2 regions of the Streptomyces sp. NPDC048507 genome follow, and region 2 is predicted to be linked to the other one. Evidence: riboswitches for the same ligand, from Rfam matches in the RefSeq annotation. Region 2 holds a riboswitch; the other holds the start of a gene.
What was found. A riboswitch is a leader RNA that binds a small molecule or an ion and turns the genes downstream of it on or off. The one in region 2 is predicted to bind S-adenosylmethionine.
Positions count from the first base shown of each region.

Region 1: it holds a riboswitch for S-adenosylmethionine, as region 2 does, so the genes downstream of both, thrC (threonine synthase) here and ACGFXC_RS22050 (aminotransferase class V-fold PLP-dependent enzyme) in region 2, are expected to answer to the same signal.

Region 1 covers NZ_JBICWZ010000013.1:66,930-82,089, forward strand. The annotation lists gene murQ (N-acetylmuramic acid 6-phosphate etherase) at 1-774, shown strand, start outside; gene ACGFXC_RS28960 (PTS transporter subunit EIIC) at 814-2,301, shown strand; gene ACGFXC_RS28965 (lipase family protein) at 2,342-3,655, opposite strand; gene ACGFXC_RS28970 (S8 family serine peptidase) at 3,811-4,995, opposite strand; gene ACGFXC_RS28975 (alanine/glycine:cation symporter family protein) at 5,265-6,761, opposite strand; gene ACGFXC_RS28980 (beta-glucanase) at 6,850-7,587, opposite strand; gene ACGFXC_RS28985 (phosphoribosylanthranilate isomerase) at 7,630-8,253, opposite strand; gene groL (chaperonin GroEL) at 8,406-10,028, opposite strand; gene ACGFXC_RS28995 (cold-shock protein) at 10,354-10,560, opposite strand; gene ACGFXC_RS29000 (MoaD/ThiS family protein) at 10,964-11,239, opposite strand; gene thrC (threonine synthase) at 11,274-12,563, opposite strand; SAM riboswitch class I at 12,581-12,738, opposite strand; gene ACGFXC_RS29010 (glucosyl-3-phosphoglycerate synthase) at 12,934-13,884, shown strand; gene ACGFXC_RS29015 (trehalose-6-phosphate synthase) at 13,947-15,160, shown strand, end outside.
Region 2 covers NZ_JBICWZ010000007.1:387,729-402,888, reverse strand. The annotation lists gene ACGFXC_RS22090 (cytochrome c oxidase subunit 4) at 1-16, shown strand, start outside; gene ACGFXC_RS22085 (Ig-like domain-containing protein) at 134-1,381, shown strand; gene ACGFXC_RS22080 (hypothetical protein) at 1,453-1,863, opposite strand; gene ACGFXC_RS22075 (heme-copper oxidase subunit III) at 2,063-2,683, shown strand; gene ACGFXC_RS22070 (c-type cytochrome) at 2,760-3,569, shown strand; gene ACGFXC_RS22065 (Rieske 2Fe-2S domain-containing protein) at 3,566-4,624, shown strand; gene ACGFXC_RS22060 (cytochrome bc complex cytochrome b subunit) at 4,621-6,276, shown strand; gene trpD (anthranilate phosphoribosyltransferase) at 6,444-7,508, shown strand; SAM riboswitch class IV at 7,604-7,720, shown strand; gene ACGFXC_RS22050 (aminotransferase class V-fold PLP-dependent enzyme) at 7,945-9,351, shown strand; gene ACGFXC_RS22045 (ferredoxin) at 9,364-9,957, shown strand; gene ACGFXC_RS22040 (Lrp/AsnC family transcriptional regulator) at 9,985-10,266, opposite strand; gene ACGFXC_RS22035 (rhomboid family intramembrane serine protease) at 10,263-10,985, opposite strand; gene ACGFXC_RS22030 (hypothetical protein) at 11,119-11,358, shown strand; gene ACGFXC_RS22025 (NYN domain-containing protein) at 11,398-12,762, shown strand; gene ACGFXC_RS22020 (NlpC/P60 family protein) at 13,048-14,118, shown strand; gene ACGFXC_RS22015 (NlpC/P60 family protein) at 14,372-15,160, shown strand, end outside.

The DNA.
Region 1 (15,160 bases), on a different contig from region 2:
GGCCGGCTCGTCTACGCGGGCGCCGGCACCGCGGGCCGGATGGGCGTCCTGGACGCCAGCGAGTGCCCGCCCACCTTCAACACCGACCCGGCGCGGGTCGTCGGCCTGATCGCGGGCGGCCCCTCCGCCATGGTCAAGGCCGTCGAGGGCGCCGAGGACTCCGCGGAACTGGCCGCCGAGGACCTCGCCGCGCTGGGCATCGGCCCCGACGACACCGTCATCGGCATCTCCGCCTCCGGCCGCACCCCGTACGCGATCGGCGCGGTCGAGGCCGCCCGCGCCCGCGGCGCGCTGACCGTCGGACTGTCCTGCAACCCCGGTTCCGCGCTGGCCGCCGCGGCCGAGCACGGCATCGAGGTCGTCGTCGGCCCCGAGCTGCTGACCGGCTCGACCCGGCTGAAGGCGGGCACCGCGCAGAAGCTCGTACTGAACCTCATCTCGACGGTGACGATGATCCGCCTCGGCAAGACGTACGGGAACCTCATGGTCGACGTCCGCGCCTCCAACGAGAAGCTGCGCGCCCGCTCCCGCCGCATCGTCGCGCTCGCCACCGGGGCCCCCGACGCGGAGATCGAGGCCGCGCTCACCGCTACCGGCGGCGAGGTGAAGGACGCCATCCTCGTCATCCTGGGCGGCGTCGACGGCCGAGCCGCGGCCCGCCTGCTCACCGCCGCCGACGGCCACCTCCGCGCCGCCCTCGCCCAGGCCCAGGCCCCGGCCGGAGCCGCGGACGGTGGCCCGGCCGCCGCCACCGCCGCCCCCGGCTCCCGCTGACCCGCCCGCATCCCGCCCCCTACCCAAGGCGACACCACCATGTCCACTGACAAGAACCGCGCCACAGCCGCCGCGATCCTTCCTCTGGTCGGCGGTCCGGACAACATCACCTCCATCGCGCACTGCATGACCCGCCTGCGGATCGGCCTGCGCGACCGCACCCTCGTCCAGGAGGAGGCCCTCAAGGCGGTCCCCGCGGTCATGGGCGTCGTCGAGGACGACACGTACCAGATCGTCCTCGGCCCGGGCAGCGTCGCCCGCGTCACCCCCGAGTTCGAAGCCCTCGTCGAGGAGGGCCGCTCGGCGGCTCCGAAGCCGGTCACCGCCGAGGAGCTCGCGGCGCAGGGCGCGGCCCTCAAGGACGCCCGGAAGGCGAAGAACTCCACCCCCTTCAAGCTGTTCCTGCGGCGCATCGCGAACATCTTCGTCCCGCTGATCCCCGCGCTCATCGGCTGCGGCATCCTCGCCGGCCTGAACGGCCTGCTCACCAACCTGGGCTGGCTGCCCGCGCTCGTCCCGGCGCTCGCCGCGATGGCCTCCGGGTTCATGTCCCTGATCGCCGTCTTCGTCGGCTACAACACGGCGAAGGAGTTCGGCGGCACCGCGATCCTCGGCGGCGCGGTCGCCGCGATCATCGTCTTCCCCGGCGTCGCGAAGATCGACGCGTTCGGGCAGCAGCTGTCCCCCGGCCAGGGCGGCGTCCTCGGCGCGCTCGCCGCGGCCCTGCTCGCCGTCCAGGTCGAGAAGTGGTGCCGCAAGTGGGTCCCCGAGGCGCTGGACGTCCTCGTCACCCCCACCCTCACGGTGCTGGTCTCCGGCCTCGTCACCCTCTTCGGCCTGATGTTCGTCGCCGGTGAGGTCTCCACCGCCATCGGCACCTTCGCCAACTGGCTGCTCGCCACCGGTGGCGCCTTCGCCGGACTCGTCCTCGGCGGGCTGTTCCTCCCGCTGGTCATGCTGGGCCTGCACCAGGCCCTCATCCCGATCCACACCACCTTGATCGAGCAGTCCGGCTACACGGTCCTGCTGCCCATCCTCGCCATGGCGGGCGCGGGCCAGGTCGGCGCCGCCATCGCCGTCTACCTGCGGCTGCCCCGCAACGGTTCGCTGCGCGCCACCATCAAGTCCGCGCTGCCCGCCGGGTTCCTGGGCGTCGGCGAACCGCTCATCTACGGCGTCTCCCTGCCGCTGGGCCGCCCCTTCATCACCGCCTGCGCGGGCGGCGCGGCGGGCGGCGCCTTCGTCGGCCTCTGCAACCAGCTGGGCGTGAGCTTCGGTTCGACGGCCATCGGCCCCTCCGGCTGGGCGCTGTTCCCGCTGCTGGACGGCAGTGCCGGGATGGGCGTGACCGTCGCCGTCTACGCGGGCGGGCTCGCGACCGGCTACCTCGTCGGCTTCGCCGCGACCTACTTCTTCGGCTTCACCCGGCAGATGCTGGAGGACCTCAACACCGATGCCGAGCCCGGCCCGGCCGGCGGAGCCGGGGCCGGCGCCGCCGGACCGGCGAAGGAGCCGGTGCCGGCGTAGCCGTGGCCGGCGCGCCGGGCCGCCCCCGCGGCCCGGCGCCTCAGCAGTTGGACGGCGCCGTACGGCCCGCGAAGCGGTCCGCGATCCAGGTCAGGTACTCGCTCCGGGCCACGAACGGGATCGTCTGGTGCGTAGCGCCCTGGTACTTCGTGTACTGGACGGGCTGGCTGAAGCCGCAGGCCCGCTTCACGTACTCCGTCGTCGAGTTCGGGTTGATGACGGTGTCGGCCGTCCCCTGCATGACGAGGACCGGCGCCACCCCCGGCGCGTAGCCCGGGGTGTTCTCGTGGAAGCGCTCGTACCAGGCCCGCGGCACCTCCAGCACCGGCTTGAAGAGGGTGCCGAGCTGTCCGGCGTTGCCCACGTTGTTCTGGATGACGTCGGAGAAGTGCTCGATGCACGCCACCCCGTCACCCTGGAGGGCGTCCAGTCCGGCCGGCCTCAGCACGTCCGGGGCGCGCAGCTCCGGATAGGCGGCGAGGAAGCCCCGGTAGACGTTGACGCGCAGCGCCGCCTGGTGGGAGGGGGAGGTGGCGTCGGTGGGGCCGGGCAGCACCAGCCCCTCGAACTCCGGCCCGATGTCGGCGGCGGGGGCCAGCCCGGCGACGCCGACCAGCCTGGTCTCCGGGGTGTACCGGCGCACGTTCTGGCCGATGAACATCGCCGCGCCGCCGCCCTGCGACCAGCCCAGCACCGCGGTCTTGTCGTTGGCGTGCGCCAGCTCGATGTGGCGGGCGGCGCGCACGGAGTCCAGGACGTTGCGGGATTCGGTGGCCCCGACGACGTACTGGTGCACGCCGGGGGTGCCGAGGCCCTGGTAGTCGGTGCCGACGACGACGTCGCCCGCCGCGAGGAGGTCGGTGAGCGCCGGGACGCCGACGTCGATGCCCCACGGGCTCCCGTACGTGAAGTAGTCGACCAGGTCGACCGCCGGGTCCGGCACGGCGGAGGGGGCGCACTCGCGCGGTCCGCCGACGGTGCCGTGTGCCCAGGCCACCACGTTGCGGCCCTGGCGCGGCGCCGCCCGGTCGGGCCAGGCGACGATGCCGGACACGGCGACGGGCCTGCCGTCGCCGAGGGTGGAGAGGTAGAGGATCCGGCAGGCGCGGGCACCGCCGGGGGCCTGCACGCGGCGGGCCCAGATCAGGTCGCCGTGCTCGCCCTCGGGCAGCGGCGACGGCGGGTCGTAGAACCGCTCGCCCTCGGGCCCGAGCGGTACGCCCGGCGCGCACTCGGCCCGGCCCCGGCCGCCGTCCGGGTTCCCGGCGGGGGCGGCCGTGGCGGCGGTGCCGCACCAGCCCAGTACGAGGGCCGCCGCCACGGCCGCGGCGATCCCCGATACCCGTCGTCTCATCCTCGGTCCCGTCCCTTCGTCGGCCGATGTGCTCGGCGCCGGAGCAGAGACTAGGGAGATTCACCCCATTTGTCACACATGATGATGTTTCATATGTGCGGTGTCGCACGGCCGCCGGGCCGCGCGGCACCGCACCCGGGCGCCGGGGCCGGAGCTCAGAGACCGTTGGTGAACAGCAGCTGGTTCGGGCTGTTGTCGCTCAGGTTCTCGATGACGTCCTTCGTGGACTTGTCCGAGAGGAAGTTGTGGATCTCGGCCGGGAGGGCACTGGGGTGCTCGGCCTTGTAGAGGGCCGCCACACCGGCGACGTGCGGCGCGGCCATCGACGTGCCGTTCATGACCGTGCTGCCGCCGCCGAGCTTCGCGGAGGTGATCTCCTGGCCCGGGGCGTAGATGTCGAGGCACTCGCCCCAGTTGGAGAAGTCCGTCTCCTCGTCGAAGCGGTTGGTCGCGCCGACCGTCACCACGCGCGCGGCGGAGGCGGGCGAGACCCGGCAGGCGTCCCGGTTGTCGTTGCCCGCCGCGATGACCGGCAGCACGCCCCGGTCGGACACGGCCGTCACGGCGGCGTTCACGGACTCCAGCCGGTCCCCGCCCAGGGAGGCGTTCAGGACCGCCGGCTGGTGGGCGTTGCGCGCCACCCAGTCGAAGCCCGCGATGATCCCCGACCAGGCGCCCCGGCCGTCACAGCCGAGGACGCGGACGCTGACCAGGCTCGCCTTGCGCGCCACCCCGTACGTCGCGCCGCCGACCGTGCCCGCGACGTGCGTGCCGTGACCGTTGCAGTCCGCCCCGCCCCGGCCGTCACCGATCGCGTCGAACCCGCGCACCGCGCGGCCCCCGAAGTCGGGGTGCGCGAAGTCGATGCCGGTGTCGACGATGTACGCCGTCACCCCCTGGCCGCTGCCGTGGGCGCTGAAGTTGTTGTCGAGCGGCAGGAAACGCTGGTCGATCCGGTCCAGCCCCCACGAGTGGGCGGGCGACATCGCGCCGGCCTCCTTCTGCGGGGCCGGCGGGGCGCTCACCCGCGCGTCCTGGTCCACGGAGAGCACGCCGTACGCCTCACGGACGGCCTTCAGCTGCTTGTCGCCGAGGTTCGCGGCGAACCCGTTGATCGCTTCGCCGTAGGTGAACTTCGGCGCCAGGCCCAGCGTCTTCGCGAACTCCGCCGGACGGAAGGACTTGGCCAGCGTGACGATGTAGCTGCCCGGAATGGCGTTCGCGGAGGTGTGCAGCGGTGCCGGGGTGGGCTCCGGAGTGTCGGCGGAGGCCGTACCGGCCGCCACGGGGGTCAGGGCGAGGACGGCGGCGGTGGTCAGGCGCGCGGCGAACAGACGCATGGGGGAGCTCCCTGAAGTGCGTGTGGATCGGCGTGGGTGAGCCGCACCCGTCACCGGGGAACGGGTCCCGGGGGGGGCGCGGCCCTCCGCTTCATCGGGTTCCTTGCGGAGCCGACTTGAGCCGCCCACCGCCGCCTGGCCGACCCCCCGCCGCCGCCGGGCCCGGTCCGCCGCGCGCACTGCGGAAACGTCTCTTCAGCTCCGGCGCCCCACGCGGGGCCACCGCACGCACTCCCGCCAAGTCCACCCGTACGGGCGACCGGTGCGCGCTACGCCGACGGCGCCGACCGCGCCCCGGCGCCCGCCCCGACGGCCCCGGCCCCCGCCCCCGCCCCGGCCGCCGGGGCCCGGACCGGGTCCCAGCACTGGACCCCCCGCAGGCCGGGCATCCGGTCCCGGGTGAAGACGGGGTCCAGACCGGCCCGGCGCTGGACCAGGTAGTCCTCCAGCAGCCGGAAGGCGATGGCCGACAGCGGCAGGATCGCGAGCAGGTTGACCAGCGCCATCAGCCCCATGAAGACGTCCGCGATGTTCCACACCACCGACACCGAGCCGAGCGAGCCGAGGACGACCGCCGCGAGCACGAGCACCCGGTAGCCGGGCAGGACCCAGCGCCTGCGGGTGATGAACTGGATGTTGGTCTCGCCGTAGTAGTAGTTCCCGACCATCGAGCTGAAGGCCAGCATGAAGACGACCACCGTCAGCACGTGCCCGGCCCACGCCCCGAGGGAGCCGCCGAGCGCGGTCTGCGTGAGGTCCGCGCCCTGCCGGCCGGACAGCTCCGGGTTGGTCACCAGCACGATGAAGGCGGTCATCGTGCAGACGAGGAGGGTGTCGAAGAAGACGCCGAGGGACTGCACCAGCCCCTGCTTCACCGGGTGCGAGACCTCGGCCGCCGCGCCCGCGTTCGGGGCGGAACCCAGACCCGCCTCGTTGGAGAACATCCCGCGCCGGATGCCCTGCTGCACCGCCGCCCCGAGACCGCCCGCCGCCAGCTCGCGCAGCCCGAAGGCGCCGCCCACGATGTCGGCGATGACGCGCGGGAACTCGGTGATGTTGAGCAGCACCACGGTGACGCCGAGCAGCAGGTAGACCACGGCCATCACCGGGACCAGCACGGTGGTCACCGAGGAGATCCGCCGGACCCCGCCGAACACGGCGAACCCCAGCAGCGCCGCGAGCAGCACGCCGGCCGCCGGACCGAACCAGGCCGTGCCGGCCTCCGGGAGGGAGCCCGCCGCGACGGACGTGATGGTGTTGGCCTGCACCGCGTTGAAGACGAAGCCGAAGGTGAGGGTGATCGTCACCGCGAAGAGCACGCCGAGCCAGCGCTTCCCGAGGGCCCGCTGCATGTAGTAGGCCGGTCCGCCCCGGTAGGCGCCGGTGGCGCCCCGGACCTTGTACAGCTGGGCGAGGGTCGACTCCACGAAGGCGGAGGCGGCGCCGATCACCGCCATCACCCACATCCAGAACACCGCGCCCGCGCCGCCCAGCGTGATGGCCGTCGCGACACCGGCGATGTTGCCGGTGCCGACGCGGGCCGCCGCCGAGATGGTGAACGCCCCGAACGAGGACACCTGCTTGCGGCCGTCGGCGCGCGGCGGGGTCTTCTCCTTCACCACGCGGAACATCTCGGGCAGCAGGCGCAGCTGCACACCGCGGGACCGGACCGTGAAGTACAGGCCGGCACCGACCACCAGCGGGATCAGCAGGTAGGTCCAGAGGTGGTCGTTGACGGTGACGACCAGGGTGTCCAGGGTGTCCATGCACCGAAGTCTCCCGGGGCCGAAGGCCCCCCGACAGGGACCTTGGTCCGCTCCGGCCGGGCCCGAAGGCCCCCGTGCGCGCCGCCCGTCAGGCCCGCAGCACCCGCAGCCGGGACACCTCGTAGGACATGCGGGTCAGCTCCGGGCCGGGCGCCGGGTGGTAACGGCCCGCGGACACCGAGAGGTTGACGATGAGGTACGCGTACCAGCCGCGCCCGACGCCCCGCCGGTCGGCGAAGACGCGCCTGCCGTTGACCCACCAGACGACGGAGCTGCGGCCGAACTCCACCTTCAGGTCCACCCAGGCACCGGGCCGGACCGACGGATCGCGGTGGTAGCGGTGCGCCTCGCGGACGTGGTTGGACAGCTCCAGCAGGTCGGGGTTGTCGGGGTGGTACTCGAAGACGTCGATCTCCTGGCCGCCGTCGCGCCAGGTCCAGATCGCGGGCCAGGCCCCCGTCTCCAGCGGCAGCCGCACCCGGGCCTCCAGCACGTCACCGGTGCGGACGGTGAACCCCTGGTCGCTGCCCTCGGTGGTCAGCAGCCCGGTGTCCCAGTCGCCGTCGGGGCGCAGGGTGGCCAGGAAGGTCCCGCCGCGGCTGTAGGCGGGGTCGTCGGTGAGGTGGTCGAGCTTGTTGTCGCCCGGGTTGACCGGGCCGCCGTCGGGATAGGCCCAGGAGCGGCCGGCCACCCACTGGGCGGTCGAGGTGAAGTCGGCGGTGAAGACGGGGCTGAGGCGCGGGGCGAGCACGGGCAGGCCCCCGCCGCCCCCGGGGGCGAGGCGGCGGGTCAGGCGCCGCAGCCATCCGAGCGTTTCCGGTTCCATGGGGCGGTTCTGCCCGCCCGGCGGCGCCCCACACCGCCGTTCTCACTGAGAGTAATCGTACGATCGCGCTGCGGCGATGAAGGCGCGGATCAGCTCGGGGGACTTCACCCCGCGTTCGGCCTCGACCCCGCTGGAGACGTCGACCCCCCAGGCGCGGGTCGCGGCGAGGGCCTCCCGGACCGTGTCCGGGGTGAGGCCGCCGGCCAGCAGCCAGCGCCCCTCGGGGGCCGTGAACTGCGCCGACCCCCAGTTCCAGGGCTTTCCGGAGCCCGGGTCGGGGGCGTCGAGCAGGAGCAGATCCTCGCCGTACTCGCCGCAGCGCCGGACGTGCTCGGCGGTGGCCCGCAGCAGGGTGCGCCCGGGGGCGCGCAGGGTCGTGTAGTACGCGGGTTCTTCGTCCCCGTGCAGCTGTACGCCGCGCACGCCACTCTCCTCGGTGAGCCGGCGCACCTCCTCGACGTCCTGGCCGCGGAACACTCCGACGGTCAGCACGCCCTCGGGCACCCGGGCCACCAGGTCGCGGGCGGCACCGGCCCCGATGGTCCGGGGGCTGGCGGCGGCGAACACGAACCCGACGGCGTCGGCCCCGGCCGCCACGGCCACGTCGACGTCCCGCGCGGTCTTCAGCCCACAGATCTTGACGAACGGTCCACTGCTTGCAGTCATGCTCCGAGTCTTCCAAACCGGTCCCCATCGCGGCGATACGTCCCGCCCACCGGGCACCCGGCCCGCGGCCCGGGCCCGCCGGGAACGCCCGAGGGCGGCACCCCGGTCGGGGTGCCGCCCTCGTTCGAGAACAGCCGATCAGCCGGGGCCGATCAGAAGTCCATGTCACCGCCCGGCATGCCGCCGCCCGCGGGGGCACCGGCCTTCTCGGGCTTGTCGGCGATGACGGCCTCGGTCGTCAGGAACAGCGCGGCGATCGACGCGGCGTTCTGCAGCGCGGAGCGCGTGACCTTCGCCGGGTCGATGATGCCCTCGGCGATCATGTCGACGTACTCGCCGGTCGCGGCGTTCAGACCGTGGCCGACGGCCAGGTTGCGCACCTTCTCGACGACGACGCCACCCTCGAGACCACCGTTGACGGCGATCTGCTTGAGCGGGGCCTCCAGCGCGAGCTTGACGGCGTTGGCGCCGGTCGCCTCGTCGCCGGTGAGCTCGAGCTTCTCGAAGACCGAGGAGGCCTGGAGCAGGGCCACGCCACCACCGGCGACGATGCCCTCCTCGACGGCCGCCTTCGCGTTGCGGACGGCGTCCTCGATGCGGTGCTTGCGCTCCTTGAGCTCGACCTCGGTCGCGGCGCCGGCCTTGATGACGGCCACGCCGCCGGCCAGCTTCGCGAGGCGCTCCTGGAGCTTCTCGCGGTCGTAGTCCGAGTCGGAGTTCTCGATCTCGGCGCGGATCTGGTTGACGCGGCCCTGGACCTGGTCGCTGTCACCGGAGCCGTCGACGATGGTCGTCTCGTCCTTGGTGATGACGACCTTGCGGGCGCGGCCGAGCAGGTCGAGACCGGCGTTCTCCAGCTTGAGGCCGACCTCCTCGGAGATGACGGTGCCGCCCGTGAGGATGGCGATGTCGCCGAGCATGGCCTTGCGGCGGTCGCCGAAGCCCGGGGCCTTGACCGCGACGGACTTGAAGGTGCCGCGGATCTTGTTGACGACCAGGGTCGACAGGGCCTCGCCCTCGACGTCCTCGGCGATGATCAGCAGCGGCTTGCCGGACTGCATGACCTTCTCCAGGAGCGGCAGCAGGTCCTTGACCGAGCCGATCTTGGAGTTGACGATCAGGATGTACGGGTCGTCGAGGGACGCCTCCATACGCTCCATGTCGGTGGCGAAGTACGCCGAGATGTAGCCCTTGTCGAAGCGCATGCCCTCGGTGAGCTCGAGCTCCAGACCGAAGGTCTGCGACTCCTCGACGGTGATGACGCCTTCCTTGCCGACCTTGTCCATGGCCTCGGCGATGAGCTCGCCGATCTGGGTGTCGGCGGCGGAGATGGAGGCCGTGGAAGCGATCTGCTCCTTGGTCTCGACGTCCTTGGCCTGCGCCAGCAGGGCGGCGGAGACGGCCTCGACGGCCTTCTCGATACCGCGCTTGAGGGCCATCGGGTTGGCACCGGCGGCCACGTTGCGCAGGCCCTCGCGGACGAGCGCCTGGGCGAGAACGGTGGCGGTGGTCGTACCGTCGCCGGCGACGTCGTCCGTCTTCTTGGCGACTTCCTTGACCAGCTCGGCGCCGATCTTCTCGTACGGGTCCTCGAGCTCGATCTCCTTGGCGATGGAGACGCCGTCGTTGGTGATCGTGGGGGCGCCCCACTTCTTCTCAAGGACGACGTTGCGACCCTTGGGGCCAAGGGTGACCTTGACGGCGTCGGCGAGCTGGTTCATGCCACGCTCGAGACCGCGCCGGGCCTCCTCGTTGAACGCAATGATCTTGGCCATCTGAAGTGGTCCTCCCGGACAGGGGTGGATTGCTCCGGACCGCGCCCGCGCCCGCGACGGACGGCCTGCGGAGCCGGCGGTTCCTTCCCGCCGGACCCGTCGGGCCTCACCGACCCGGTCCTCGTCTTTAGTAGCACTCTCACCTGGAGAGTGCTAACGCCAATGATTAGCACTCGACCCCCGCGAGTGCAAGCGGCTCCGGATGATCCGGGACGGCTTCCGGCCGTGCGGCGGGGCCGCACAACGCACGAGGGGCCCGCATCCCGTGTCCGGGATGTGGGCCCCTCGTGGTGTCTGTGCGTCGGTGGTCGATCGCGCTGGGGACTCAGCCGGCAGCGAGCTTGACCATGTCCGCCTGCGGACCCTTCTGGCCCTGCGAGATCTCGAACTCGACCCGCTGACCCTCTTCAAGGGTGCGGTACCCGTCCATCTGGATGGCGCTGTAGTGGACGAACACATCCGCACCACCGTCGACCGCGATGAAGCCGTAGCCCTTCTCCGCGTTGAACCACTTGACGGTGCCCTGAGCCATGCCTAACTCCCCTATTACTGGCCCTTGCGCGGGTCCGCACTTCGCGGACCCGGGTCAGAAGTTGCGCCGGAACGCCTCGACCGCGGCTGAATGTATCCGCACCGGTGCTGTCTGCGACAGGTCATTCCGACGAGAATTCTGGACACCGGGAAACATTGAAATAGAGTGAAAATTTGGCATATTGCCGGGCAACTCGGGCCCGGCAATCCTCGCCAAAGACCCAAAGGGCGCACCCATGTTGACTCAATGTCAACCCTCGCCGGCCCCGTTCATATGCGGCGGGCAAGAACGGCGGAGGGGACTTCCCCAACCTTACCGCGCCCAATCAAGCAGAATTGCCCCCTCCGCTTATGAGCGGAGGGGGCAATTCACTTTACGTCCGGCGCCCGGAGGGGCAGGAGCGTCAGCCGCCCGCGACGGCCGGGATGATCGAGACGCCGGCGCCGTCGGGCGTCGCCGCCTCCAGGCCGCCCTCGAAGCGCACGTCGTCGTCGTTGACGTAGACGTTCACGAAGCGGCGCAGCTTGCCCTGGTCGTCCAGGACCCGGGCGGCGATGCCGGGGTGGCTGCGCTCCAGGGACTCGATGACCTCGGCCAGGGTCGCGCCCTCGGCCGGGACCTCGGCGACGCCGCCGGTGTAGGTGCGCAGGATGGTGGGGATGCGGACGTTGACGCTCATGGCGCTACCGCCTTTCCGGGATGCGGGGGAAGGGTCAGGCCAGGCCGGCGGCGCGGAACGCGTCCAGGCTGGGGCGGATGGTGGCGCTCTGGCCGCTGTCGGCGGCCACCGCCTCCAGGGTCTTGAGGCCGTCACCGGTGTTCAGGATCACGGTGGTCAGCGACGGGTCGAGCTGCCCGTTCTCGATGAGCTTCTTCGTCACGCCGACGGTCACGCCGCCCGCGGTCTCGGCGAAGATGCCCTCGGTCTGCGCCAGGACCTTGATGGCCTCGACGACCTGGGTGTCGTCGACGTCCTCGACGTAGCCGCCGGTGCGCCGCGCGATGTCCAGGACGTACGGGCCGTCCGCCGGGTTGCCGATGGCGAGGGACTTGGCGATGGTGTCCGGCTTCTGCGGGCGGACCACGTCGTGCCCGGCCTTGAAGGCGGTGGACACCGGGGAGCAGCCCTCGGCCTGGGCGCCGAAGATCTTGTACGGCTTGTCCTCGACCAGACCGAGCTTGATCAGCTCCTGCAGACCCTTGTCGATCTTCGTCAGCTGGGAGCCGGACGCGATCGGGATGACGATCTGGTCGGGCAGCCGCCAGCCGAGCTGCTCGCAGATCTCGTACGCCAGGGTCTTGGAGCCCTCGCCGTAGTAGGGGCGCAGGTTGACGTTGACGAAGCCCCAGCCCTCGCCCAGCGGGTCGCCGATGAGCTCGGAGCAGAAGCGGTTGACGTCGTCGTAGTTGCCCTCGATGCCGACCAGGTCGCCACCGTAGACACCGGCCATGACGACCTTGCCCTGCTCCAGGTCGTGCGGGATGAACACGCAGGAGCGGAAACCGGCGCGGGCGGCCGCGGCGCCGACGGCGCCGGCCAGGTTGCCGGTGGAGGAGCAGGAGAGGGTGGTGAAGCCGAAGGCGCGGGCCGCCTCGACGGCGATGGCCACGACGCGGTCCTTGAAGGAGTGCGTCGGGTTGCCCGAGTCGTCCTTGACGTAGAGCTTGCCGGTGACGCCCAGCTCCTTGGCCAGGTTCGCCGCGTCCACGAGCTTGGTGAAGCCGGGGTTCAGGCTGGGCTTGGAGGCCACGTCCGCGGGGACGGGCAGCAGCGGTGCGTAGCGCCAGATGTTGTCCGGACCGGCCTCGATGGCCGCGCGCAGGGCCTCCGGGTCGCCGAGCGGCAGGTCGTAGGCGACTTCGAGCGGGCCGAAACACTCGACGCAGGCGAAGACGGGACCGAGCTCGAAGCGGGTTCCGCACTCGCGGCAGGAAAGGCCGGTGGCGGGTCCGAGATCGACGGATCCGAGGTTGGCGGAAGTGGCGACAGTCTGTGCAGCCATGACGGCGAGGCCCTTTCTCCTCATCTTCCCCATGGCGCACTTCGCCATGAGACGGAATTGGCACCTTCCCGAGCCGGGGACCTCGCGGGAGTGCGTCGAAAACGCATCGCGAGAACCGACTGGAGGGTTGCCGGGGCTTCAACGGGCCGTGTCCCTCTGCCCCTCTGGATGAGCGGTATGGCACCGGCACACGCGCTCTATGGCGCGCCGGTGCGTTTGTGCGCGGGGACCCCCGGCATGCGGTGGTCCTTCGCGTTGTTCAAGACTGTAACCGAAGGCCCGGGTGGTTGAGACAGCCGTCCGAACGGCGAGATGGATCACATTTCGCCCCAAAACAACGAGTGACGCCGACAGGCAGGGAGTGCTGAGAGTGCTGGATGAGGTGGAGCGCTGGCTGGCAGACCGCTCCTGGTCCGCCGCCGACCGACCGCTCGACCAGCTGCTCGACCGGAAACGGGCGGCCGGGACGACGGTCAGCGTGGTGCTGCCCGCGCTCGACGAGGAGGCCACGGTCGGGCAGATCGTCGAGGTGATCCGGCGCGATCTCGTCGACGGCCTCGCGACCCCCCTGGTGGACGAGCTGGTCGTGGTCGACTCCGGGTCCGTCGACCGTACGGCGCAGGTGGCCGCCGAGGCCGGCGCCCGGGTCGTGCACCGGGACGCGATCCTGCCGCGGATCCCGGCGCTGCCCGGCAAGGGCGAGGTGCTGTGGCGCTCGCTGCTCGCGACGACGGGCGACGTCGTCTGCTTCGTCGACGCCGACCTGCGGGACTTCTCCGCGTCCTTCGTCTCCGGGATCGTCGGGCCGCTGCTGACCGATCCGCAGGTGCAGTTCGTCAAGGCCATGTACGACCGCCCGCTCGGCGACGCCCCGGGCCAGGGCGGTCGGGTCACCGAGCTGGTGGCCCGCCCGCTGCTGAACCTGAACTGGCCGCAGCTGGCCGGGTTCGTCCAGCCGCTGGGCGGCGAGTACGCCGTACGGCGCTCGCTGCTGGAGCGGCTGCCCTTCCCCGTCGGCTACGGCGTCGAGCTGGGCCTGCTGGTGGACGCGCTGCACACGGTCGGCCTCGACGCGCTGGCCCAGGTCGACGTCGGGGTCCGGCTGCACCGGCACCAGGACGGGCGGGCGCTGGGCCGGATGGCCGCCGCGATCTACCGCACGGCCCAGCTGCGGCTCTCGCGCGCGCACCTCGTACGCCCCGAGCTGACGCAGTTCGAGCGGGGGCCGGACGGGTTCGTGCCGCGCACCTACCCGGTGGACACCGAGGAGCGGCCGCCGATGGCCTCGATCGCCGAGTACGCGCGCAGCCGGGTGGCCTGAGCGGCCGGAGATGTGGCGTACGGCTCGGTTTGAGCCGGGGCGGGCCGGGCTAGGTTCGCGGCATGGCTTCTCAGGTACTCGTCGCCGCGAACCGCGGCCCGCTCTCGTACGCCCTCTCCGACGACGGCACGCTCAGCGCCCGGCGCGGCGGTGGCGGGCTCGTCTCCGGCCTGTCGGCGGCCCTCGCGAAGCAGCCGGAGGCCCTCTGGATCTGCGCCGCGCTCTCGGACGCGGACCGGGAGGCGGTGCGCCGGGGGACCTCCGAGCCCGGCGTCCGGATGCTGGACATCGATCCCGCGACCTACGACGGCGCGTACAACGGCATCGCCAACTCGGTGCTGTGGTTCACCCACCACCACCTCTACGACGTCCCGCGCGAGCCGGTCTTCGACGCGGCGTTCCGCCGCCACTGGGAGGCGTACACCGCCTACAACCGGGCCTTCGCCGGGGCGCTGGCCGAGGAGGCCGCCGAGGGCGCCCGCGTCCTGGTGCAGGACTACCACCTGGCGCTGGTCCCGGGGCAGCTGCGCGAGCTGCGCCCCGACCTGCGGATCGCGCACTTCACGCACACGCCCTGGGCGTCGCCGGAGTTCATGGAGATGCTCCCGGACGACGTCCGCTCCGAGCTGGTGTGGGGCATGCTCGGCGCGGACCAGCTGGGCTTCCACGCCCGGCGCTGGTCGGAGAACTTCATCGCGGGGGCGCACGCGAACGACGCGACCGGGGTCGCGGAGCCGTCCCCGGCCCCCGGCGCCGGCCGGGAGGGCGGGGTGGCGCACCGCAGGAAGCGCGCCGACGGCGGCGGGGACGGGCCGGAGCGGTTCACCGAGGTCCGCCGGTATCCGCTCGGCGTGGACGCGGAGGACCTGCGGGCGCTCGCGCACCGGCCGGCCGTGGACGACAAGCTGGCGGCGCTGCGGGCGGAGACCGAGGGCCGCCTGACGATCGTCCGCGTGGACCGCACCGAGCTGTCGAAGAACATCCTGCGCGGCCTGCTGGCCTACCGGGAGCTGCTCACCACGCACCCCGAGTGGCGCGAACGGGTGGTGCACCTGGCCTCCGCGTACCCGTCGCGGCAGGACCTCAAGGCCTACCGGGACTACACGGCCTCGGTGCGGGAGCTGGCGGCGGAGATCAACGAGGAGTTCGGGACGGCCCACTGGCAGCCGGTGCTGGTCTCCGTCGAGGACGACTTCGCGCGGTCCCTCGCCGCGTACCGGATGGCGGACGTGGCGCTGGTCAACCCGGTGCGGGACGGCATGAACCTGGTCGCGAA
Region 2 (15,160 bases):
GAACGCGAACCAGTAGCCGTTCACCGCACAGCGTGACCCTGAGGGGCCCGGACACCTTTTCGGAGGAGTCCGGGCCCCTCGTTTGCAGTCACCCCGCGCGCCGTAATTGTCATACCTTCATAGCGTTGGCTCCATGAAGCACTCACCGCGTCTTTGGACGGTACTCAGCTGCTCCCTGCTGGTCGCGTCCCTCGGGGCCGGCGCCACCGCATGCGGGTCCGGCGAGAAGAACCCGCTGTCAGCCCGCCCGTACGACGCGGGTGAGCACGTGGCCTTCAACGAGGCCAACGGCGGGCGCCCCGCCGACCCCGACAAACCGCTCGAAATCACCCTCAAGGAGTCGGCGGCCCGCATCACCGACGTCATGGCCGTGGACACCCACGGCCGCCGCCTGGCGGGCGAGCTCTCCGCCAAGGGCGACCGCTGGCACAGCACCGTCCCGATGGCCGCGGGCGTCCACTACACGGTCACCGTGAACACGGAGGACGAACGCGGCGCTCCAGGGCAGCGCACGCTGGCGTTCGACACCACACCGGCCAAGAAGGTCCTCAAGGTCGAATTCGGCCCGGACGAGGGCAAGTACGGCGTCGGACAGCCCATCACGGCGGAGCTCAACGAGCCGGTCAAGGACAAGGCCGCCCGCGCCATCGTGGAGCGGGCCCTGGTCGTCGACACCCCGGACAACGTCGAGGGCGCCTGGTACTGGGTGGACGACAAGACCATCCACTTCCGGCCCAAGGACTACTGGCCGGCGAACTCCACCGTCTCCGTACGGAGCAACCTGGAGGGCGTGCGCATCTCGGACGAGCTCCACGGCGCGGCCTCCAAGCCGCTCAACCTGGAGATCGGCGACCGGGTGGAGGTCACCACCGACGCCTCCTCGCACTACCTCACGTTCAAGCGGAACGGAGAAGTGATCAACACCATTCCGGTGACCACCGGAAAGCCCGGCTTCTCCACCCGCAACGGGGTCAAGGTGGTGCTGGGCAAGCAGTACTTCGTCCAGATGCGCGGTGACACCGTGGGCATCGGCGGCAGCGAGTACTACAACCTGCCCGTCTACTACGCCACCCGGGTCACCTGGAGCGGGGAGTACGTGCACGCCGCGCCGTGGTCGGTGGGCTCCCAGGGCTACGAGAACGTCAGCCACGGGTGCACGGGCATGAGCACCGGCAACGCCGCCTGGTTCTACGAGAACATCACCGAGGGCGACATCGTCCGTGTGATCAACAGCATCGGCGACGACATGGACACCTTCGGCAACGGCTACGGCGACTGGAACATGGACTGGAAGGACTGGCGCGAGGGCAGCGCCCTCCTGAAGGGTACCCAGGAAGGCCGCAGCCCCATGGACCAGGCCCGCCTGCGGCCCCAGGTCTAGGCGGCCCGCTCCGGCCGGACCCCGGGCGTTCCCGGGGCCCGGCGAGGCCGGAGCCTGGACTTCCGCTCGGATCAGGCCGGAAGGGCCCCGGAGGCCAGCCGGGCCCGCAGGACGCCCGCCAGGGCCTCCGGGAAGTCCACCGGGTCCACCGGAAGGGTGACCGCGGCGTCCGCGCGGCTCCAGGTGGCCAGCCAGGCGTCCTGGGGACGCCCCATCAGCAGCAGCACCGGGGGGCACCGGAAGATCTCGTCCTTGATCTGCCGGCACACGCCCATGCCCCCGGCCGGGACCGCCTCGCCGTCCAGCACGCAGGCGTCGATGCCGCCCGCGTCCAGCTCGGCGAGCACCGCCGGAAGCGTCGCGCACTCCAGGAACTCCACCGGCGGCAGGTCCGCCGCCGGCCTGCGCCCGGCCGCAAGCCGCACCTGCTCCCGGGTGCCCGCGTCGTCGCTGTAGACCAGAACCCGCGCAGTCGCCCGCATTTCGTTCCTCCACGTGTCACGTGAATCACGTTGATGTTGCGCGGGATGCTACTCCGTCCGACCGGTCGTCAACATCGGTTCCGACAGCCTCGCGCAAGACGCCGGGAGGGCGATCTGATGGGCCGTTCGGGCCTTGCACACGCCCCTGACACTCCGAACGGCACCCCCCGGGGTGAGGGCGGGATAAGCGACCGACATAATGTCGGTCGTGGCGACAGCAACGACAGTAGATACCGGGCACGCGCACCCGACGGTCAACCGGCCGAACCTCGTCAGCGTCGGAACCATCATCTGGTTGAGTTCCGAGCTGATGTTCTTCGCGGCCCTCTTCGCGATGTACTTCACCCTGCGATCCGTGACAGGCGCCGAGTACTGGACAGAACAGGCTTCGGCCTTGAATCTGCCCTTCTCGGCGACGAACACGACGATCCTGGTGCTCTCCTCGCTCACCTGCCAGCTCGGCGTATTCGCCGCCGAGCGCGGTGACGTGAAGAAGCTCCGGACGTGGTTCATCATCACGTTCGTCATGGGTGCGATCTTCATTGGCGGCCAGGTGTTCGAGTACACCGAGCTGGTCAAGCACGAGGGCATGTCTCTCTCGTCCGGCCCGTACGGATCGGTGTTCTACCTGACCACCGGCTTCCACGGTATGCACGTGACGGGCGGTCTCATCGCCTTCCTGCTGGTCCTCGGCCGGACGTACGCGGCCAAGAGGTTCACCCACGAACAGGCCACGTCGGCCATCGTCGTGTCCTACTACTGGCACTTCGTCGATGTCGTCTGGATCGGCCTCTTCGCGACGATCTACCTGATCAAGTAGCGAACACGTCGCCGGGCCCGTCCCGGCACTCCATCCAGAAACACCGACGCAGAAGATCCTGACACCGGGGTAATCCGTGAAAAAGCTCTCCGCACGACGACGCCATCCGCTGGCGGCGGTCGTCGTTCTACTCTTCGCGCTGGCGGTCACTGGGGGGCTGTACGCCGCCTTCGCGCCCGCGAGCAAGGCGCAGGCCGACGAAACCGCCCAGTCCCTCGCCATCGAGGAGGGCAAGAAGCTCTACGCCGTGGGCTGCGCAAGCTGCCACGGAACCGGCGGTCAGGGTTCCACTGACGGCCCCAGCCTGGTCGGCGTCGGCTCCGCGGCCGTCGACTTCCAGGTGAGCACCGGCCGCATGCCGGCCCAGCAGCCCGGCGCCCAGGTGCCGAAGAAGCCGGTCATCTACTCCCAGGCCCAGATCGACCAGCTCGCGGGATACATCTCCTCCCTCGGTGCCGGCCCGATCACGCCGACCGAGAAGCAGTACGACCCGGCCGGTGCCGACATCGCCAACGGTGGCGTCCTGTTCCGCAACAACTGCGCGCAGTGCCACAACTTCACCGGCGAGGGCGGCGCCCTGACGAACGGCAAGTACGCCCCGAACCTCGAGGGCGTCGAGCCGAAGCACATCTACGAGGCCATGCTCACCGGCCCGCAGAACATGCCCTCCTTCCCCGACAGCACCATGCCGGAGAAGCAGAAGAAGGACATCATCGCGTACCTCCAGAACGTCAACGGCGATAAGTCGACCAGCCCCGGTGGCCTCAAGCTCGGCGGCCTCGGCCCCGTCTCCGAGGGTCTGTTCGGCTGGATCTTCGGTCTGGGTGCGCTGATCGCTGTCGCCGTCTGGGTCGCGGCCCACACCGCTAAGGCCAAGAAGTCATGAGTAGCCAAGACATTCCCGAAGAGAAGCACCTGCCGAGCGAGCAGGGCGACGCGCACCACGGTGGCGTAGCGGTCGCGGACGAGCCGTTCGCGGACCCGGGCCTTCCGGTCCACAAGCCGCGCATCCAGGACATCGACGAGCGGGCCGCCAAGCGGTCCGAGCGCGTGGTCGCGATGCTGTTCACGCTGTCGATGCTGGCCACGATCGGCTTCATCGCCTCCTACGTGACCCTCCCGGTCGACAAGATCGTCTACATCTTCCCCATCGGGAAGGTGAGCGCGCTGAACTTCGCGCTCGGTCTGACCCTGGGCACGGCGCTCTTCTGCATCGGCGCGGGCGCGGTCCACTGGGCCCGCACCCTGATGTCCGACGTGGAGGTCGCCGACGAGCGCCACGCGATCGCGGCGCCGGCGGAGGTCAAGGCGAAGGTCCTCCAGGACTTCGCCGACGGTGCGAGCGAGTCCGGCATCGGCCGCCGTCCGCTGATCCGCAACACGATGCTCGGCGCGCTGGCCATGCTGCCGCTGTCCGCCGTCGTGATCCTGCGCGACCTGGGGCCCCTGCCCGAGGACAAGCTGCGCAAGACCGTGTGGTCCAAGGGCAAGCTGCTGATCAACGACAACACCAACGAGCCGCTGCGTCCCGAGGACGTGCTCGTCGGTTCGCTGACCTTCGCCCGGCCGGAAGGCCTGGAAGAGGACCAGCACGACTTCCAGACGCAGATCGCCAAGGCCGCCCTGATGATCGTCCGGATCAAGCCGGAGGACATCAAGGACAAGCAGGAGCTGGAGTGGTCCCACGAGGGGATCGTGGCCTACTCCAAGATCTGCACCCACGTCGGCTGCCCGATCAGCCTGTACGAGCAGCAGACGCACCACGTGCTCTGCCCGTGCCACCAGTCCACCTTCGACCTCTCCGACGGCGCCCGAGTCATCTTCGGCCCGGCCGGTCACGCGCTTCCGCAGCTGCGGATCGGCGTCAATGACGAAGGCTTCCTCGAAGCGCACGGCGACTTCGAAGAGCCCGTCGGTCCTGCTTTCTGGGAGCGCGGATGAGCACTGCCACCACGAATTCATCAGCTGCCGGCGCGCCGGGCAACGCAGGACGCAAGGCCCCGGCCGGCGAGCGCGTGGCCGACTGGGCGGACGGCCGGCTGGGCATCTACAGCCTGGCCAAGTCCAACATGCGCAAGATCTTCCCGGACCACTGGTCCTTCATGCTCGGTGAGATCTGCCTCTACAGCTTCATCATCATCATCCTCACGGGTGTGTACCTGACGCTGTTCTTCCACCCGAGCATGAACGAGGTCGTGTACCACGGCTCGTACGTGCCGATGCAGGGCGTCCAGATGTCCGAGGCCTTCGCCTCGACGCTGGACATCAGCTTCGACGTCCGCGGCGGTCTGCTCATCCGGCAGATCCACCACTGGGCGGCGCTGATCTTCGTCGCGGCCATGCTCGTGCACATGATGCGCGTGTTCTTCACGGGTGCGTTCCGCAAGCCCCGCGAGGTCAACTGGGTCTTCGGCTTCCTGCTGCTGGTCCTCGGCATGTTCACCGGTTTCACCGGTTACTCCCTGCCGGACGACCTGCTCTCGGGCACCGGTGTCCGCTTCATGGAGGGCGCGATCCTGTCCGTGCCGATCGTCGGCACGTACCTGTCGTTCTTCCTCTTCGGCGGCGAGTTCCCCGGCGGCGACTTCGTCGCGCGGTTCTACTCGATCCACATCCTGCTGCTGCCCGGCATCATGATGGGCCTGCTGGTGGCCCACCTGATCCTGGTCTTCTACCACAAGCACACCCAGTTCGCGGGTCCCGGCAAGACGAACAACAACGTCGTCGGCATGCCGCTGCTGCCGGTCTACATGGCCAAGGCCGGAGGCTTCTTCTTCCTGGTCTTCGGTGTCATCGCGGCCATCGCGGCGCTCGCGTCGATCAACCCGATCTGGGCGCTGGGCCCGTACCGTCCGGACCACGTGTCCACCGGTGCGCAGCCCGACTGGTACATGGGCTTCTCCGAGGGCCTGATCCGTGCCATGCCCGGCTGGGAGATCAACCTGTGGGGCCACACGCTCGTCCTGGGCGTGTTCGTACCGCTGGTGATCTTCCCGCTGATCCTGGTCGCGATCGCGGTGTACCCGTTCATCGAGTCCTGGGTCACCGGGGACAAGAACGAGCACCACATCCTGGACCGCCCGCGCAACGTGCCGACCCGTACGGCCTTCGGTGTCGCCTGGCTCACGTGGTACGTGATCCTGCTGATCGCCGGTGGCAACGACATGTTCGCGCAGTACTTCCACCTGTCGATCAACTCGATCACCTGGTTCGCGCGGATCGGCTTCTTCCTGGGCCCGGTCGTCGCCTTCGTGATCACCAAGCGGATCTGCCTCGGCCTCCAGCGCCGGGACCACGACAAGGTGCTGCACGGTCGCGAGACCGGCATCATCAAGCGCCTGCCGCACGGTGAGTTCGTCGAGGTCCACGAGCCGCTCTCGCAGGGCAAGCTGCACACCCTCACCTCGCACACGCAGTACGACCCGATCGAGATCGGCCCGACGGTCGACGAGAACGGTGTCGAGCGCAAGGTGAAGGCCACCGAGAAGCTGCGCGCGAAGCTCAGCAAGGGCTTCTACGGGGAGAACACCCACATCCCCAAGCCGACGGTGGAGGAGTACAAGGAGATCCAGAGCGGCCACGGCCACCACTGACCTCCGGTAGGACCCGTTAGAGGGATCGGTTCCGGCCAATCCCGGTGTTGCCACGGTGAGGGCCCCGTCCAGTGTCTGGACGGGGCTCTTTGCCGTCTCCGGGGCTGGATAGGCTGAGATCCTTCCCCATTCCACGTGGAACTTTTTCCGAGCAGCAGGAGCGGACCATGAACGTTGTGACCCCGGCAGGCGGCGACAGCGTGGCGGCCCGCGGCTGGCCGGGTCTCCTCGACGCCCTGCTCACCGGCCGCGACCTCGGGGCGGACGACACCGCCTGGGCCATGGACCGCGTCATGCGCGGCGAGGCCACGGACGCGCAGATCGCCGGTTTCATGGTGGCGCTGCGGGCCAAGGGGGAGACGGTCGCGGAGATCAACGGCATGGTGCGTGCCATGTACGATCACGCCAACCTGATCGAGGTGCCGGGCCGCACGGTGGACATCGTCGGCACGGGCGGGGACGGGGCGAAGACCGTCAACATCTCCACCATGTCGGCGCTCGTGGTGGCCGGTACCGGTGCCAAGGTGGTCAAGCACGGCAACCGGGCCGCCTCTTCGGCGAGCGGCTCCTCCGACGTCCTGGAGAAGCTCGGCGTCAACCTCAACCTCACCCCGGCCCGGGTGGCGGAGGTGGTCGAGGAGGCCGGCATCACCTTCTGCTTCGCGGTCAAGTTCCACCCCGCCCTGCGGCACGTGGCGGCCGCCCGCAAGGAGCTGGGCATCCGGACCACCTTCAACTTCCTCGGCCCGCTGACCAACCCGGCGCGGGTGCGCGCGCAGGCCACGGGCGTGGCCGACCCGCGGGTGGCGCCCATCGTCGCCGGGGTGCTCGCGGAGCGCGGCTCCTCGGCTCTGGTCTTCCGCGGCGACGACGGCATGGACGAGCTGACCACGACGGCGACCTCCCGGGTCTGGTGGGTCCGCGGGGGCAAGGTCACCGAGCTGGCCTTCGACCCGCGCGACGTCGGGATCCCGATCGTGGACGTCGCCGACCTGCGCGGCGAGGACCCCTCCTACAACGCGGACGTCGCCCGCCGGCTGCTGGCCGGTGAGAGCGGCCCCGTGCGCGACGCCGTCCTGCTGAACTCGGCGGCTGCCCTGGTGGCGCTGGACCCGGGCACCGGCTCGCTGGAGGAGCAGATCGCGGCGGGCATCGCCCGTGCGGCCGAGTCGATCGACTCGGGTTCGGCCCGGGCGGCGCTGGAGCGCTGGGTGGCCGCCAGCAACGCCTGACCCGCGACGGCCGGAGCGCCGTTCCCGCGAGACCCCGGTCCACATGGTGGACCGGGGTCTTGTGCGCGGGGGATCTTGTGGCAGGATGCTGACCAGGTCACGAGTGACAGCGTTTTGGCCCCGGCTCGCTGTCCGGCAACCCTCCTTCCGTGGCGGGGTGCCCCGGGTGATGACCAGGTCGTAGGCAGCGAGGTCTACGGCAAGCGCGGATCCCTCGATACCAGGGGTCCTGGGTCTTCGAGGAGCTTTTTCCGTGAGCAAGCGAATGCGATAGGGCGACTCCGCCCCTTCTTCACCCCTCGGAACAGGGTCGCCGCGGCGTACCCCCATGTCCTTCCGAGGCTCTCCCCGTACCCCTGTGGCCGGCCGCCGAGCCGTACCCGCGTACGGGCCGAACAACGAAGCCATTCAGCCCTGCCTGCCGGGAGACACCGCCATGTCCGCAACCCTGAACGCCACCGCCACCGCCGCCGACTCCGTTGCCGCCTGCGCCGACGCCGGCGTCGACCCCGCCTGTGCCGCGCCGCTGCCGGTCCTCGGCCGGGACGTCACCGTGCCGCTCGTGACCGGTGGCGAGGTCACCTACGCCGCCCTCGACTACGCGGCCAGCGCCCCGGCGCTCCAGCGGGTCTGGGACGACGTGGCCGCGTACGCCCCCTACTACGGCAGCGTGCACCGCGGGGCCGGGTACCTCTCCCAGCTGTCCACCGACCTGTTCGAGCAGAGCCGCGTCGCGGTCGCCGAGTTCCTGGACTGCCGCCCCGCCGACCAGGTGGTCTTCACCCGGTCGACCACCGACTCGCTGAACCTGCTGGCCGCCGTCCTCCCGGCCGGCTGCCAGGTCTTCGTCTTCGAGACCGAGCACCACGCCTCGCTGCTGCCCTGGGGCGACGCGCAGGTCACCTACCTGAACGCCCCCCGCACCCCGGACCAGGCCGTCGCGACGCTGGAGCGGGCGCTCGCCGACCGCGACCCCTACGGCCCGGCGCTGGTGTGCGTCACCGGGGCGTCCAACGTCACCGGCGAGCTGTGGCCGGTCAAGGAGCTGGCCGCCGCCGCGCACGCCCACGGCGCGCGGATCGTCCTGGACGCCGCCCAGCTGGCGCCGCACCACCCCGTGTCCGTCCAGGAGCTGGACGTCGACTGGATCGCCTTCTCCGGCCACAAGCTGTACGCCCCCTTCGGCTCGGGCGTGCTCGCCGGCCGCGCCGACTGGCTCCAGCAGGCCCCGCCCTACCTCGCGGGCGGCGGCGCCTCCCGTACGGTGGCCCGCCGCGAGGACGGCGGCGTCGACGTCGAGTGGCACACCACCGCCGCCCGCCACGAGGCCGGCTCCCCGAACGTCATCGGCGTCTACTCCATCGCCTCGGCCTGCCGGGCCCTGAAGGAGGCCGGGTTCGAGGGCCTCGTCGCCCGCGAGAACCACCTCATCGCGAAGGTCCGCGCGGGCCTGGCCGAGGTCCCGGCCGTCCGGGTCCTGTCCCTCTTCGGGGACGACGCCCCGCGCGTCGGCGTGATCTCCTTCGTGGTCGACGGCTGGAACAGCTCCCACTTCGCCGCGGCCCTGTCCGCCGAGTACGGCATCGGCGTCCGCGACGGCCTCTTCTGCGCCCATCCGCTGGTCCGCACCCTGCTCGGCAGCGAGCCGCAGGAGCCGGGCGAGTGCGGTGCGCCGGAGGCGGCGCCGGGGGAGCGCTCGCTCAACGCGATCCGCGTCAGCTTCGGCGCGGGCACCCCCGACGAGCACGTCGAGCGGTTCGTGCGCGCGGTGAAGGAGCTCGTCGCGGACGGCGCCAAGTGGCAGTACCGCACGGAAGAGGGCCGCTGCGTCCCGGCGGTCTGACACGCTGCGGTCATGACCTACTGGGACCCCCTGCCGACCGTCCGGGCGATCGTGGGCAAGCCGCTGCCCCAGTGGGACCCGCGCCGCGGCCCGGTGCGGCACGACTGGAGCGGTCCCGCCGGACGTGTACACCACCCGTGGGCCCGACGGGACTGGCGCAGCGTGCCGGGCCCGTTCTACGCGGCGGAGACGGACACCTGCTGGACGGGGCGCGGGTGCGCGCCCGCGCACGTGCTGTACGACGACGACGGCGACGGCCAGGAGTTCGTCTACCGCCAGCCCCGCTCGCCGCGGGAGGCGTACGAGCTGATCTGCGCGGGCGAGTGCGAGGTCTTCGGGGCCTACGGAGGAGACGGGGACGCGTACTGGACCCCGGAACTCGTCCGTGACTGGTGGCGGGACCGCCGGCGGGTGCGGGAGTGGGCCGTCCGCCTGGACCGGACCTGGTCGGTGTCGGCCCGCGCCGACGAGCGGGAGGCGGCGGGCGGGGCCCGCGCGTACGTGTCCCACATCGACGGCGAGCTGGAGGGGTACCTGCGCGGCTACCTCTTCCGGCTCCAGGAGGGCCGGACCGCCCGGTCGGCGGAGGCTCTGCCGGGGCTGTGAGGCCCCGGGCCCGGGACCGGCCGGGCGTTACGCGTCCAGGCCGATGGCGAACGCGGCTTCCAGGTCGTGCTGCGAGTAGGTGCGGAACGCCACGTGCGTGTCGGTCGCCTCGACGCCCGGGATCTTGCTGATGCGGCCGGGGATGATGTCGGCCAGGTTCTCGTGGCGGGCCACGCGGACCAGTGCGATCAGGTCGTACGTGCCGGTGACGGAGTAGACCTCGCTGACGCTGTCCAGCGCGGCGATGGACTCGGCGATCTCGGGGATGCGGTCCACGCTGGTCTTGATGAGCACGATCGCGGTGATCACGGTTGGCTGTCTCCCTCGCCGGCAGTCACTGGTCTCCTCACTCTAGTCGTACGCCGATAGCGCGCCCACGCGTAGAGGAAGCCCACGGAGAAGCCCACCACGTGGGCCAGGTAGGCCACTCCGGGCCCGCTCTCCGCGCGCTGCGCGGCCAGCCACTGCAGGGCGAACCAGAACATCAGCACGATCCAGGCCGGGAAGCGCAGCGGCAGGAAGAGCAGGAACGGGAACAGGCTCGTCACCCGCGCCTTCGGGAAGAGGCAGAGGAAGGCCCCGAGCACCGCCGAGATGGCTCCCGACGCGCCGACCAGCGTCTGGTCGGAGGAGGCGTTGGCCGCCGCGTACGCCGCCAGCGCCAGATATCCGGTGCACACGTAGAAGACGAGGAACGGCGCCCGGCCCATCCGTTCCTCCGTCATCGCGCCGAAGACGTGCAGGAAGAGCATGTTCCCGAGCAGGTGCAGCCAGCTGCCGTGGACGAAGAGCGCGGTCAGCGGGGTCAGCAGCGGGCGTCCGGCCCCGGAGAACAGTTCGTCGGGGACCACGCCCCAGTGCTGGAAGTACCGCGTGCCCGAGTCCAGCAGGCGTTCGCCCGTGCCGTAGGAGGGATTGAGGCCGGAGGCCGGGCCGAGCACGAACGCCAGGCAGCAGCCGGCGATCAGCGCGTAGGTGACCACCGGGCCCCGGGCGGCCTCGCGGACCGTCAGCCACTTTACGATCATGCGACAGAGCATGACGCAGGAGCACCCGCCCGGGGGCGTTGCCAGGCCGTAGGGTTACGTGCTGCGGTCCGCGAGCGCAACGCGGGGCCGGGAACGCTTTGATTGAATGAGCTACGAAGGAGAGTGCGGCCCGATGACGGTTCCCCTGCCGACCGACACCACCCGGTGGCGCTGCACGTTGTGCGGCAACCTCACGCGGTTCGACGTCACCCGTTCGTCGAAGGCCGTCGAGTACGTCCACCTGGACCTCGCCGGGGAGCCCAAGGTCGAGGAGCGCGAGGTGGTCAGTGAGACCATCGAGTCGGTGCGATGTCGCTGGTGCAACGCGGTGGACCAGATCGAGCTCGTGGACAGGCCGGGCACCGGCTCCTGAGGGAGCCGGGCCCACAGTAGATCACGGTAGGGGTGACGGATTGTGGAGCCAGCAAGCGGCGCTGAGCCGGCCGACGCGGCCGGCGACGCCGCCGAGGTGCTCGACCGCCCGCTGCCGGAAGGCGTGCGGCGCCGGGTCGTCGCGCTCGTCTCGGACGCCTTCGGCGGACTGACGGTCGCGGACCTTCCGGCGCAGTTGCGCCAGTACGCCCGTTTCACCCCGACCCGGCGGGCCAAGTTCGCCGGGAACGCCATGGCGGCCGCCGTGGAGACGGACGGCGCCTTCCGCAGCCGGGTCGCGGAGAAGCTGCGCGAGGCGCAGCCGGAGCTGGCGGGCGCGCTGGACGCCGGAGCCCCGCCGGCCGCGGCGGACCCGCTGGACGTGGCGGCCGCCGCGTACGTGCTGCGTCCGGCCGGCTGGGTGAAGCTGGTGGCCGCCGCGGGCGAGGAGGCGCAGCGCGCCGACGCCGAGCGGGTCGGCGACGAGACCCGCCGGGAAGTCGAACGGCTGCGCGGGGAGCTGGCCCAGGCCAGGGAGCAGCAGCGCTCCGGCGGCGACCAGGTGCGGGTCGACCTGGAGGCCTCCCGCAAGGAAGCGGAATCGCTTCAGCGCAAGCTGCGCAGTGCCTTGAGCGACGTCAAGCGGGGCGAGGCGGCGCTGCGGAAGGTGACGGCGGAGATCGACGGGTTCCGGGCCGAGGCGGCCGCGCAGGTGGCGGCCGCCGAGAGCGAGACCCGGCGGCTCAAGTCCCGGCTGGCGGAGGTGGAGTCGGCGCTGGAGACCTCGCGCCGGGCCACCCGCGAGGGGCGCAGCATCGAGGACATGCGGCTGCGGCTGCTGCTGGACACGGTGCTGGACGCGGCGGCGGGGCTGCGCCGCGAACTGGCGCTGCCGCCGCTGTCGACGCGCCCGGCCGACACGGTGGAGGCCGTGGAGCCGGGCCGGATGACGCCGAAGGACATCGCGGCGCGCGCCCTGTCGGAGACCGATCCGGCTCTGCTGGACCAGCTGTTGGCGCTGCCCCAGGCGCACCTGGTGGTCGACGGCTACAACGTGACCAAGACCGGGTACCCGACGATGCCGCTGGAGAAGCAGCGGCTGCGGCTGCTGGGCGGGCTGTCGATGCTGGCCGCGCAGACGGGCGCCGAGATGACCTGCGTGTTCGACGGGGCGGAGCTGGCGGCCCCGGTGCTGCTCGCCCCGCCGCGCGGGGTGCGGGTGCTGTTCTCCAAGGCCGGGGTGACGGCCGACGAGCTGATCCGCCAGCTGGTGCGGGCCGAGCCGTCCGGCCGTCCGGTGGTCGTGGTCTCCACGGACCGGGAGGTGGCCGACGGGGTGGCGAAGGCGGGGGCACGGCCGGTGACGTCGGCGCTGCTGCTGAAGCGGCTGTCGAGGGTTTCGTAACCGACGGGGCTTTGGCGGCTTTCGTAACTGCTGCGCGCAATGCCGGAATTGGCGCCCGGAGTGGGGGACGCACCGTCAACTCCCCGGCACGCAGCGTGGGCCGCGGGTAAAAAGGCCGGTCCCGAAGCGGAATTTTTCTCGCGGGGATTTGAACTGATCACAGGCAGGTCACTAGGGTCAGTTCAAACCTTCGTGCGGTAGTTCACTCATTCGGGGTGACGGCGGAGGCGCGCTGCCGAGCCCCCGACCGTCTTCGGCGGCTCCAGGAAGAAGGAGCTCGCTCTCGTGGCGTCCCACCGTCGTCCCAAGCCGCCCACCCGTACGCGCGTGAGCGTGCTCACGGCCCTCGCCACCGCGGCCGTCGCCCTCTCCTCCCAGTCGGCCATGGCCGCGCCGGACAAGCCCGGCAAGGACGAGGTCAAATCCAAGGTCGACGCCCTCTACGAGGAGTCCGAGCAGGCGGGCGAGAAGGCCAACGCCGCCAAGGACCGCCAGGACAAGCTGGAGAAGGAGATCGCGCAGCTCCAGGACCAGGTCGCCCGCGGCCAGGACGAGCTCAACGGCCTGCGCAACACCCTCGGTTCGATGGCGACCGCCCAGTACCGCGGCGGCGGCCTCGACCAGTCGGTGGAGCTGCTGCTGTCCGGTGACCCGGAGACCTACCTCGACAAGGCCTCCACGCTCCAGCAGTTGAGCGGCAAGCAGGTCGAGGCGATATCCAAGATCCAGGCCAAGCAGCGCAGCCTCGCCCAGCAGCGCGCGGAGGCCACCGGCAAGCTCGCCGACCTCGACGCCACCCGCAAGGAGCTGGCCGAGAAGAAGAAGACCGCCCAGGACAAGCTCGCGGACGCCCAGGCCCAGCTCAACTCGCTGACCGCGGAGGAGCGCGGGCAGCTCAAGAGCGAGGCGGCCAAGGACGGCGAGAGCGCCGCGAACGCCGCGAACGGCGGCGGCGGAGCCAAGCCCGGGGCCGGAGCGGGATCGGGCGGGGGCCCCGTCAAGGGCTCGGGCCGGGCCGCCGACGCGCTCGCCGCCGCGCTGACCCAGAAGGGCGACCGGTACCACATGGGCGACACCGGCCCCGACTCCTGGGACTGCTCCGGACTGACGCAGTGGGCCTACGCGCAGGCCGGCGTCGACATCAGCCGCACCACCTACACCCAGGTCAACGACGGCACGCGCATCGGCATGAGCCAGCTCCAGCCCGGCGACCTGGTCTTCTTCTACGACGACCTGCACCACGTGGGCCTCTACGCCGGCAACGGCCAGGTCTTCCACGCCTCCAACCCCACCGGCGGCGTCCGCTACGAGGCCATGAAGAACATGCCCTTCCAGTTCGGCGTCCGCGTCGGCTGACCCGCTCCGCCCCGCCCGCCCCGTCGCCGGGACGCGCCGCACACCGCCCATCCGGGCGAATTGCGCGGAGCCGCCCTGACCCCGTGCCCCGCCGGTGACCTGCGTCTGAGGCGGGGCTCCGGCATGTGCGCCCCGCGCCGGTCGTTGGCCGGTGCGTGGTGGCGCGGCTACTGTCTGCCACCGCGGAACCCGGCACACGGCCGTCCACGGAGGGCGGACCCGGGCCCCGCGCAGCGGAAGGGAGCGGTTCCACGTGGCGTCCCATCGCCGGACCGGCCTCAGCGGCCTCGACCGGAGCACCAAGGTCACCGTCTTGACCGCCGCCGCGGCCACCGCCGCCGTGGCCCTGACGGGCGCACCCGCCGCCCAGGCGTCCCCCGGACTCCCGCCGGCCCCCTCCACCGGTTCCCGCGCCCAGGTCGACCGCCTCTTCGAAGAGGCCGAACAGGCCACCGAGCGGTTCAACGAGGCGGGCGAGAAGGCCGACCGGCTGCGGGCCGAGATCAGCCGGGCCCAGGACGCGGTCGCCCGCGGCCAGGAGCGCATCAACACCATGCGCGGGGTTCTCGGCGCCTTCGCCGGAGCCCAGTACCGCTCGGGCGGCCTGGACCCGACGGTCGAGCTGATGCTGTCCGACGACCCCGGGGACTACCTCGACAAGTCGGCCGTCCTGAACCGGCTCAGCGGCCGCCAGGCCCAGCAGCTGGGCGAACTGCGCGAGGAGCAGCGCCGGATCGGCCAGCAGCGCCAGGAGGCCACCCGCAAGCTCTCCGAGCTGGAGGCCCTGCGCACCGAGGTGGCCACCCAGAAGCGCTCCGTCACGGCGAAGCTCGCCGCCGCCCGGCAGCTGCTCGACGCCATGCCCTCGGGGGAGCGGGCCGACTTCGAGCGGGCCTCCCGCTCGGGCGGCCGCCCCGGCGTGCTGCCGGACCCCTCCTTCGCCGGGGGCGGCGGCCACGCCTCGGGCCGCGCCATGACGGCCGTGATGGCGGCCCGGGCGGCCGTCGGACGGCCGTACGTATGGGGCTCCACCGGCCCCTCC